DNA from 2 places in the Brenneria nigrifluens DSM 30175 genome. Region 1 is predicted to be linked to the other one. Evidence: predicted binding sites of a transcription regulator. Region 1 holds the regulator's gene; the other holds the start of a gene.
What was found. Region 1 encodes LexA, which represses DNA repair genes until DNA is damaged. Its sites were predicted from a motif close to TNCTGTATGTACATACAGNA; they were not measured.
Positions count from the first base shown of each region.

Region 2: mutH (DNA mismatch repair endonuclease MutH) is a predicted target of LexA. The motif match lies at 3,262-3,281, and genes of this name have one in related genera.

Region 1 is NZ_CP034036.1:4,071,688-4,077,247, forward strand. Features, by position in the region: gene EH206_RS19125 (pirin family protein) at 1-561, shown strand, start outside; gene zur (zinc uptake transcriptional repressor Zur) at 671-1,180, shown strand; gene EH206_RS19135 (CsbD family protein) at 1,238-1,447, opposite strand; gene lexA (transcriptional repressor LexA) at 1,943-2,551, opposite strand; gene EH206_RS19145 (diacylglycerol kinase) at 2,662-3,027, opposite strand; gene plsB (glycerol-3-phosphate 1-O-acyltransferase PlsB) at 3,156-5,560, shown strand, end outside.
Region 2 is NZ_CP034036.1:3,778,527-3,784,086, forward strand. Features, by position in the region: gene ptsP (phosphoenolpyruvate--protein phosphotransferase) at 29-2,275, opposite strand; gene rppH (RNA pyrophosphohydrolase) at 2,288-2,821, opposite strand; gene mutH (DNA mismatch repair endonuclease MutH) at 3,521-4,207, shown strand; gene EH206_RS17720 (TerC family protein) at 4,289-5,005, shown strand; gene EH206_RS17725 (YgdI/YgdR family lipoprotein) at 5,129-5,347, shown strand; gene EH206_RS17730 (NADP(H)-dependent aldo-keto reductase) at 5,499-5,560, shown strand, end outside.

The DNA.
Region 1 (5,560 bases):
CTGGCGCCGGGCGCTTCGTTCCAGCCGCGCACTTACCCGCGCGTCGACATCCTGAATATCATTCTGCAGGGCGAGGCGGAGTACCGCGATAGCCGCGGCCATCATATCCACGCCCAAACAGGGGATGTGCTGCTGCTGGCGACGCAACCCAACGCCAGCTACAGCGAACACAATATCAGCGCGAACCAACCACTGACGCGTATGCAGCTGTGGCTGGATGCCTGCCCGACGCGGGAAAACAGCCCGCAGCAACGGTTGACGCTGCATAAAACCGGACTCAGTTTACTGGCCTCGCCGGAGGGGGAGCAAAACAGTCTGCAACTGCGTCAGCAGGTGTGGATCCATCATCTGGCGCTACAGGGAAATGAGCGACAGACCATTAAACTGAATGGCAATCAGGCTTATTTCCAGTTGTTGCACGGCTCGGCGGCGGTTAGCGGTAACAGGCATGATGGCGACAGGCTAAGCTGTGGCGATGGCGCGTTTATCCGCCAGGAAAGCGGGCTGACCATTCAGGCTGAGACGCCGCTGCGCGCTTTGCTGATTGATTTGGTGGTTTAAGTTTTCGCTATCCATCTTTACCGGCTGGTGAACGTCACCGGTTCTGCCTTTTCTTGCAGCCGTGGTAAGATATCGGCTTGGTTCCTTTATACGTCAGGGTGATATGGCAATGGATTCAACCAATCAGGACAAACTACTTGCCCAGGCTGAACAGATTTGTCAGCACCGCGGCGTACGTTTGACGCCACAGCGGTTGGAAGTGTTACGCCTGATGGCGCAGCAGTCCGCAGCGATCAGCGCATACGATCTGCTCGATCTGCTGCGCCTATCCGAACCGCAAGCCAAACCCCCGACGGTTTACCGCGCATTGGATTTTCTGCTGGAGCAGGGATTTATTCATCGGGTGGAGTCAAACAACAGCTATGTGCTTTGCCACCACATCGAAAATCACAACCATACTTCAGCGCTGTTTATCTGCGATCGCTGTGGCCTGGTCACCGAACGCCAGACAAAAGGCGTAGAAGACAGACTGCGTCAGTTGGCACAACAGGCAGGATTCACCTTGCGCCATAGTATTATTGAAGCACATGGATTATGTGAGGACTGTCAGGAAGTGGCATCCTGTAAACAGCCCAAATATTGCGATCACGACCACACGATTCCCATCAAAAAACGATAGCCCTCACGATCGCTCGTAAGGGCTGGCCGGGGTATCCCCTGGTAAGACGAACCTGAGTTACCAGTGGTATTTGTGACGACTTTCCCAGTCATTTACTTCTTTCTCTGCTTTTTCTTGCTCGTAACCATAGCGTTCCTGGATTTTACCAACCAGTTGATCACGTTTGCCTTCAATGACCGTTATGTCATCATCAGTCAATTTCCCCCACTGTTCTTTTGCTTTACCTTTAAACTGCTTCCAGTTTCCGCCAGCTTGGTCTTTATTCATAATATATATCTCCAATCTTGGGTTCAGATCGGCATACGCTAACCGGCTGCCTATGCCTCTTGTCGTCAGTTCCGGATCAATCATTTCAGTAAGCGCCATCATAAACTTCCTGTAAGTTTTCAATTGTTCACGATGACCCATCAACCAATATCGACAAATGTGCTTACCTTAATAGAAATTATAGACAATAATTTCGCATTATGTTTTTAAAGCGGAGTTTGACACCGAGTAATTAACTTTTTACAGCAAAACAATTAAAAAACATAAGGGAAACAGAGGATAGCTGTATTGCTATAGTTAACTGCCTGAATGTAACTAAATATACGGTGATGAGCGTGCTCAATAAGAGCGGGAGGGCAGAAGGCGCCGATATACAGACAACTCACTGAAATACAGATGATAAGGGAAATATTTAAATGACATCGCCCCGAAACCGAGGCGGTAGCTGAGAAATATCAGAACAAACAGTGTTACCGGCTAGTCAAAGACGTGAAATCAGCTCCAGTCGCCGTTGCGAATAACGCCGACCGCCAGCCCTTCAATAGAGAAATTCTGTTGCCGCAGGTCGACGACAATAGGGGAAAACTCTTCGTTTTCAGCCAGAAGATGTACGATACTACCTTGTTTTTTCAAGCGTTTTACCGTGACCTCATCTTCAATTCGGGCCACCACCACCTGTCCGTTACGGACGTCCTGCGTTTTATGTACCGCCAGCAAATCACCATCCATAATACCGATATCTTTCATCGACATTCCACTCACGCGCAGCAGGAAGTCGGCGCTTGGTTTGAACATGGACGGGTCAACCTGATAGTGACACTCGATATGCTGCTGAGCCAGCAGCGGCTCACCCGCCGCAACGCGGCCAATCAACGGAATGCCGGCCTCTTCTTCCATCAGCAGGCGAATACCGCGCGACGCGCCGGATACCATTTCAATGACGCCTTTGCGCGCCAATGCCTTTAAATGCTCCTCGGCGGCATTTGGTGACCGAAATCCCAGCTGCTGGGCAATTTCCGCGCGTGTCGGCGGCATACCGGTCTGTGCAAGATGATCGCGGATCAGGTCATAAACCTGCTGCTGTCTGGCTGTTAATGCTTTCATTCCGCCCCCTGGTTGTTTATACAGTCTTGCTGTGAGTATATACAGGTAATCAATAATTGGGAACCGAAGATATGAGTAAACCACGGTTTTTTATTAATTTATGCAATCCCTTATGCAAAATTCTGCCAAAGGATGCTGCCCCACACCACCGCAGCCAACAGAATGGCGACCAGCACCGCGGCCGAGCCCATGTCCTTTGCCCGGCCGGATAGCTCATGATGCTCAAGGCCGATACGATCGACCACCGCTTCAATCGCGCTGTTAGCCAGCTCAAATAGCACGATCAATACCACCGAGCCGATAAGCAGCAGTTTTTCAACCAGGGTAACCGGCAGCAGACAGGCGACGATCGCCCCGACAATCGTCAGCCAGGTTTCCTGACGGAACGCCGCCTCATGTCGCCATGCCTGCTTCAATCCCTGCAGGGAATAGCCGGTTGCCTTGATTATCCGGGTCATCCCCGTTGCCTTATTCATTCCTTCTCCAATTATTTATCAGCGATCGGTCGCATTTTAACGCGCAACCGTTGTCTCATCACAACAGATCTCCAGCGCAGTTTCTGGTATCCTTGCGACGCATTGCTAACAAGAGGCTTCAAGTTGTTATGTCAGGTTGGCGTAAAATTTACTATAACTTACTGAATTTCCCACTCAAACTATTAGTGAAAAGTAAGGTCATACCCACAGATCCCGTGGCTGAACTGAGGTTGGATCCCTCGCGCCCGGTTCTCTATGTATTGCCTTACAATTCGCAGGCGGATTTACTGACGCTCAGGGCAAAATGTCAGGCGCTAGGTCTGCCGGATCCGCTACAACCGGTGGATATCGGCGGCGTGCGGCTGCCCAGTCATGTTTTCATTAATGACGGGCCGCGGGTTTTCCGCTACTACGTTCCGAAACAGAAATCGGTAAAACTGTTTCACGACTATCTGGATCTGCACCAGGGCAACCCTGAACTGGACGTGCAGATGGTGCCGGTATCCGTGATGTTCGGTCGCTCTCCCGGCCGCGAAGGGCAAAGTCCTGCTACGCCGCATTTGCGGCTGCTTAACGGTATCGAGAAATTTTTTGCCGTACTGTGGCTGGGGCGGGACAGCTTTGTCCGTTTCTCCAGTCCGGTATCGCTGCGCTATATGGCAACCGAGCACGGCACGGATAAAACCATTGCCCACAAGCTCGCCCGCGTCGCCCGCATGCACTTCTCACGCCTGCGTCTGGCCGCGGTGGGCCCGCGCCTTCCGGTGCGTCAGGAGCTGTTTAATAAACTGCTTAATTCCAAAGCGATCAAAAAAGCCATTGATGACGAGGCGCGCAGCAAGAAGCTCTCCCATGAGCGGGCGCAGCAAAACGCCATTGCCCTGATGGAAGAGATCGCCGCCGACTTTTCCTACGAAGCCGTGCGCTTATCGGATCGCGTATTAAGCTGGACCTGGAACCGCCTCTATCAAGGCATTAACGTCCATAACGCCGAACGCGTGCGTCAACTGGCGCAGGACGGGCATGAAATCGTTTATGTGCCCTGCCACCGCAGCCATATGGACTATCTGCTGCTTTCCTACGTGCTCTACCACCAGGGGCTGGTTCCGCCGCACATCGCCGCGGGGATCAATCTCAATTTCTGGCCTGCCGGTCCGATCTTCCGCAAATTGGGAGCCTTCTTTATTCGCCGTACGTTCAAAGGCAATAAGCTGTACTCCACCATTTTCCGCGAATATCTGGGCGAGCTATTTGCCCGCGGCTACTCCGTCGAATATTTCGTCGAAGGCGGACGCTCACGCACCGGACGACTGCTGGAACCGAAAACCGGTACGCTGGCCATGACCATCCAGGCCATGCTGCGCGGCGGCACGCGCCCCATTACGCTGGTGCCCATCTATGTGGGCTACGAGCATGTTATGGAAGTCGGCACCTATGCGAAAGAGCTGCGCGGCGCGACGAAAGAGAAAGAAGGATTTATCCAGATGGTGCGCGGTCTGCGTAAGCTGCGTAACCTCGGACAGGGTTATGTGAACTTCGGCGATCCGCTGCCATTGACCGCCTATCTGAATCAGCACGTGCCGCAATGGCGCGAGGCCATCGACCCGATTGAAGCCCAGCGCCCAAGCTGGTTATCGCCGACGGTGCAGGATATCGCGATGGATATCATGGTGCGCATCAACAACGCCGCCGCCGCCAATGCCATGAACCTCTGTTCAACGGCGCTACTGGCTTCTCGCCAGCGCTCCCTTACCCGAGAGCAAATGCACGAACAGCTGGACTGCTATCTGCAACTGCTGCGCAACGTTCCTTACCATAAAGATATCACCGTCCCTAAAAAGACGCCGGATGAGTTGCTGGAACACGCGTTGAGTATGGATAAATTTGAAGTCGAAAAAGACAATATCGGCGACATCATTATTCTGCCGCGGGAACAGGCGGTGCTGATGACCTATTACCGCAATAATATTCAGCATCTGCTGATCCTGCCGTCGCTTATTGCCAGTATGGCGATCCACCATCGCCGCATTACCCTGGGCGAACTGATCCGCCAGATTACGCTGGTTTATCCCCTGCTTCAGGCGGAACTATTCCTGCATTACAGCCAGGAACAGCTGCCGGAGGCGTTGTCCGCTCTGACGGCGGAACTGACGCGGCAACAGCTGCTGAGCGCCAAAGAGGATGAGTTGCTTATCAACCCCGCGCGCATCCGTACGCTACAGCTGTTAGCGGCCGGGGTGCGTGAAACCTTGCAACGCTATGCGATTACGCTGTCATTGCTGGGATCAAATCCGGGCATCAATCGCGGAGCGCTGGAAAAAGAGAGCCGCAATATGGCGCAGCGGCTGTCGGTTCTGCACGGTATCAACGCGCCTGAGTTCTTCGACAAAGCGGTGTTTTCCACCCTGGTCGCCACCCTGCGCAGCGAAGGCTACATCACGGATAGCAGCGAGGCGGCGCAGCGGGATATTCTGGAGATCTACAATATACTGGGCGATTTAATCACCCCGGAAGTCAGATTGACCATCGAGAG
Region 2 (5,560 bases), 290 kb from region 1:
CCGGACGGGAAAAGTTCTGTAAACAATATTAACGTCCGCCGCGGATCAGCCCTCCCAGTCCGCGCTCTTCGGCAAAGATGGCGGCGCGCCGGCGCACTTCACCGGCGTTCGGGGCTTTCAACAGTTGTCCGACCAGCGTCTGCGCCTCGGGTAAAGCAATCTGGCGCAGCAGGTATTTAATGCGCGCCACGCTGCGGCCGTTCATACTGAGCGTGCGATACCCCAGCCCGGTCAGCACCAGCGCACCCAGCGGTTCCCCCGCCATCTCGCCGCACACGGAAACCGCGATATCGTGGCGCCGGCACTCGGCGGCGATAGTATTCAGCACCTGTAGCATCGCCGGATGCAGGCTGTCATATAGGGAAGCGACGTGGGTGTTGTTACGGTCCACCGCCAGCAAATACTGGGTCAGATCGTTGGTGCCGACGGAAACAAAATCAACGCGTCCGACCAGATGCGGCAGCATAAAAATCATCGACGGCACTTCGATCATAATGCCGATGCGCGGCCGGGGCTGCGGGGACCCCAGCTGTTCCGCGACTTCGCCCGCGGCCTGGTCGATCAGGCGGCGTGACTCATCGATCTCATCCAGACTGCTCACCATCGGCAGCAGAATATGCAGATTGCCGCTATGGGCGTTCGCCCGCAGCATGGCGCGTATCTGAATAAGAAATATTTCCGGCTGATCGAGAGTAATACGGATACCGCGCCAGCCAAGGCTGGGGTTCTCTTCATTGATGGGCAGATACGGCAATGGCTTGTCGGCGCCGATATCCAAGGTACGCAATATGACCTGCCCCGCGGGATAGAGCTGCAACATGCTTTGATATTGCGCCGTTTGCTCATCTTCGGACGGGAAGCCGCTCTGCAGCATAAAGGGGAATTCGGTTCGATACAGACCGATGCCGTCCACCTGATTTATAATATTTTTATCATGCTCCGCGCTTAACCCGGCGTTCAGCATCACCTGCATGCGTTCGCCGCTTTTCAGCACCGCCGGGCGGGCCATGTCATCTTCCGCCAGGCGGGTGAGCGCATTTTCTTCAATCAGCAGACGCTGATATTCCTGCACCAATAGCGGTTCGGGATCCACCAATAGCTCGCCGCGATAGCCGTCGATAATCAGCGTGCGCTGATGAAGCAGCTCAGGCTGAATATCCGCGCCGACCAGGGTCGGGATCCCCATCGCGCGCACCAGAATGGCGGCATGAGAATTTGCCGCGCCGTCGTAGACCACCACCCCCGCCAGCCGCTCCGCAGGCAATTCCGCCAGCAGCGTCGCCGTCAGTTCATCGGCAACCAGAATAAAGCGTTCGGGCCACCGTCCGAGGCTGGGCGCGTTATCGTCGAGATGGAATAACAGCCGCTGCCCGAGGGCGCGGAAATCGCCGGCCCGCTCGCGCAGATAGGTATCCTGCAGGCTGGAGAACCGCGCCGCAAAACGCTCAATCACCAGCTTGACCGCCCATTGCGCGGCGTTGCCGGCGTCTACTTCCTGAAACAGTTCGCGCTTCAAGCGGGCATCATTAAGCAGGTGGGAATAGAGATCAAAAATGGCCGCGCTCTCTTTTTGCGCGCCGGCGCCGAAGCGTTTGCTGAAACGGCGGAACTCCGCGGTGGCTTCCTCCAACGCCTGGGTTAGCCGGACGCGCTCCCGTTCGCTGTCCAGACTTGAAGCGGGAAAGACCTGATCCAGAGAAGGCTGGCTGCAATCCCGCCAGCCGGGGGCGATCGCCACGCCGGGCGATGCCGCCAGCGCTTTAACGCGTGCCTGACGGAATTGCCCGAACAGCGTTTTAATCTGCGACAAGGAAAGTATGGCCGCCAGCTGCGTCGCCAGCGTCACCATGAACGACTCTTCGTTTTTATCAAACTGCCGGTGTTCGCGCTGCTGCACCACCAACACCCCCAGCAGCTGGCGGCGATGGATAACGGGCACCCCGAGAAAAGAGCGGAAATGCTGTTCCTTTACGGCGGGAATATATTTGAAACTGGGGTGGGTGCGGGCATCCGCCAGATTAATCGGTTCCGCCCGCTGGCCCACCAGACCGACCACGCCCTGGCCGAACGCCAGCGTGACGGTACGTCCGCGCGGTTTTGTCAATCCGCGCGTGGCCATCAGGTAGTAGCATTGGTGCTGGTGGTCAGCCAGATAGATGGAACAGACTTCCGTATCCATCGCCTGGCAGATTTCATTCACCAGAATATCCAGCGCATCATCAAGGCGGGCCGCCGCCGCTACTTTTTCGACAATTTCTCGCAGGCGCGTAAGCATGATGTGCCTGATTTACCCTCTCTTTCGCCGGACGCCGGGCGGCAGCGCCGTCCGAGCCGCGCTATGCTCCTGAAGTTGTATCACCGGGCTGATAAACTCTTTCATCACCCGACGATAAACGTCACGCTTGAAAGATACCACCTGACGTACCGGATACCAGTAACTGACCCAGCGCCAGCCGTCGAATTCAGGCGTACCGCTGCTTTGCATATTGATCTCTGACTCATTGCACATTAACTGTAGCAGAAACCATTTTTGCTTTTGGCCGATACATACCGGTTTTGTATCCCAACGCACCAAACGTTTTGGTAATTTATAGCGCAACCAGTTGCGGGTAGATGCCAGGATACGCACATCTTTTTTCCTTAACCCCACTTCCTCGAACAGTTCACGGTACATCGCCTGTTCCGCATTTTCGCCGGGATTAATTCCCCCCTGAGGAAACTGCCAGGAGTGCTGGCCGTAGCGACGAGCCCACAAGACCTGTCCCTGCCGATTACAAATTACGATACCAACATTCGGGCGGTAGCCATCATCATCGATCACCGGACTACCTCAATAGACTTTAAATGCAAAGATGAGCTGATTGTTTCACACTCCCGGCAGACGGTAAACTACTGCTTGGAGCCATATCCCTTCTAATAAAGTCTCGATAACCCACAGATAACATCAAAGTTATAAACATGTAAAAGCCGATCCCGGCGGCTTATTCACTATTTCTGTGGACATCTTTGTGCAGAACCCATGAAAAAGTAAGTGGAACCTGTTACCGGCCGTGAAGCCCCCTCCTTTAAGATCTAAATAAATAAATTTTATTTTCATGATGTTAATTAGTTTTTCAACCACAAAATCACCGTAAAGAATCCTGACGGAATTATTCCCGCCTTAACGCTGGCGAAAGATCGTTCTATGCCGATTTTATCCACAGAGACTGACAGCACATCAGACAAAAAACCGGCAGAAACAGCAAAACCGCCCCGCGTCAAGGCTGTAAATCAAACCAGTAATGCATCTTTATGCCGGTTATCCAAGAAATCTGTGGATAACCTGGTGTAAGATCCTGTTCATTGTTGGCGTCTACAGGTGCACAGTTTACGAAATAAGATTCCGCCGACAGGATCTCATTCGGAAAAACCGCTATGAATCATGCTATTATTGATTCCTTAAACAAGTTCTCCGACCGTGCGGTAATGTTTTTCGCCCGTTGTCTTTTTTTTGAACGGAAAAAATCAGGCTATATAACCTATGAATTCACCATCCGTTTTCACTACGCCGCCGCATAGTGAACAGGAACTGTTGCTGCGGGCCCGGTCGCTTGCCGGTTACGATCTGGCTGAACTGGCGGCGATCGCGCAACTGCCGCTGCCGGCGAATTTGAAACGGGATAAAGGCTGGATTGGCACACTGCTGGAGCGTTTTCTGGGCGCCAGCGCAGGCAGTAAGCCCGAGCAGGATTTCGCCGATATCGGTATCGAGTTGAAAACCATTCCCATCGACGAGCAGGGCAAACCGCTGGAAACCACTTTCGTCTGCGTCGCCCCGCTCACCGGCAACAGCGGCGTCACCTGGGAAAGCAGCCACGTACGGCACAAACTGGCGCGGGTATTGTGGGTCCCGGTGGAAGGCTCGCGGCATATCCCTTTGGGCGCACGGCGGATTGGCGCCCCGCTTATCTGGAGCCCCAGCCGGGAAGAGGAAGAGCAGTTGCGCCGCGACTGGGAAGAACTGATGGATCTGATCGTCCTCGGCCGGGTTGAAAGTATCACCGCTCGCCATGGCGAAGTGCTACAATTACGCCCCAAAGCAGCCAATAGCCGCGCCCTGACGGAAGCGATTGGTGAGTTTGGGCAGCCGATTCTCACCTTACCCCGTGGATTCTACTTAAAGAAAACCTTTACCGCCCCCCTGTTGGCGCGCCATTTTCTGCTATAACCAGCCACACTTTCGCTTGCCTGCACGCTAATATGGCGGCGTATAATATCGTTTACATTTCGTTTAAGGTGCATTGATACAATGTTTGATTGGATTGTTGATCCGAATGCCTGGTTGGCACTGGGAACGTTGACTATTCTGGAAGTCGTTCTTGGTATCGACAACATTATTTTCCTGTCGCTGGTCGTCGCCAAACTCCCCAAAGCCCAGCAAAATAAAGCACGGCGGATTGGCCTTATGGGCGCCATGCTGATGCGTCTGGGGTTACTGGCCTCTATCGCCTGGGTTATCCGTCTGACAAACCCTTTGTTTAGCGTATTAGGCAATGACATTTCCCTGCGCGACCTGATTCTGTTTTTCGGCGGACTGTTCCTGATCTGGAAGTCGAGCAGGGAAATTCACGAAACGGTGGAGGGCGGCTCGGAAGATCACGTCTCGCAGGTGCATTCGTTTTTTGGGGCGATCGTACAGATCATGCTGCTGGATATTATCTTCAGCCTGGATTCGGTGATTACCGCGGTCGGCCTTTCCGATCATCTGTTTATCATGATGGCGGCGGTGATTATCGCCGTGGGCGTGATGATGTTCTCCGCCAGGGCGATCGGCGAATTTGTTGAACGGCATCCGTCAGTCAAAATGCTGGCGCTGTCATTCCTGATATTGGTCGGTTTCACCTTGATCCTGGAAAGCGTCGAAATTCATGTGCCGAAAGGCTACATCTACTTCGCGATGTTCTTCTCCATGGCGGTGGAAACGCTGAATCTGCTGCGCGGAAAAAAAGCCAAAACCACCGAGTGACCCCCTCGCGGGCTACGCTGATTTATGAGCAATTTTCTCCATTATTCTTACATCATCCTTGCCGGCTATTTGCTAGAGTGATTAATGAGCCTTAATTTTGCGGTCTAAAACAGGTTAGAGACGATGAAAGTACAGATAAAAATGGCGGTTATGCTGGCGTTATTATTCACCCTCGGCGGCTGTTCCAGCCACTATGTCATGGCCACCAAGGACGGGCAGATGCTGCTGACGCAGGGTAAGCCGGAGTTGGATGAAGAAACCGGATTGCTCAGCTACGTGGACGAACAGGGCAATAAAAAACAGATTAACACCAATGAGATATCGCAAATCATCGAGCGCTGATTCTTCACTTCGGACATCCGGCGGGCACGTCCCCGCCACCGCTATGCAATAAAGACGCTTCCCCACATGACCCGGCTTGGTTATAGTCAAATTCAGATAAGCGGGCGTTTGCCTGCTTATCCGCAATTCTCAGACATAAAGGAAGCTGGCAATGCTATATCACCGTATTCCACATAGTTCTTTAGAAGTGAGTGTTCTGGGCCTCGGCACCAT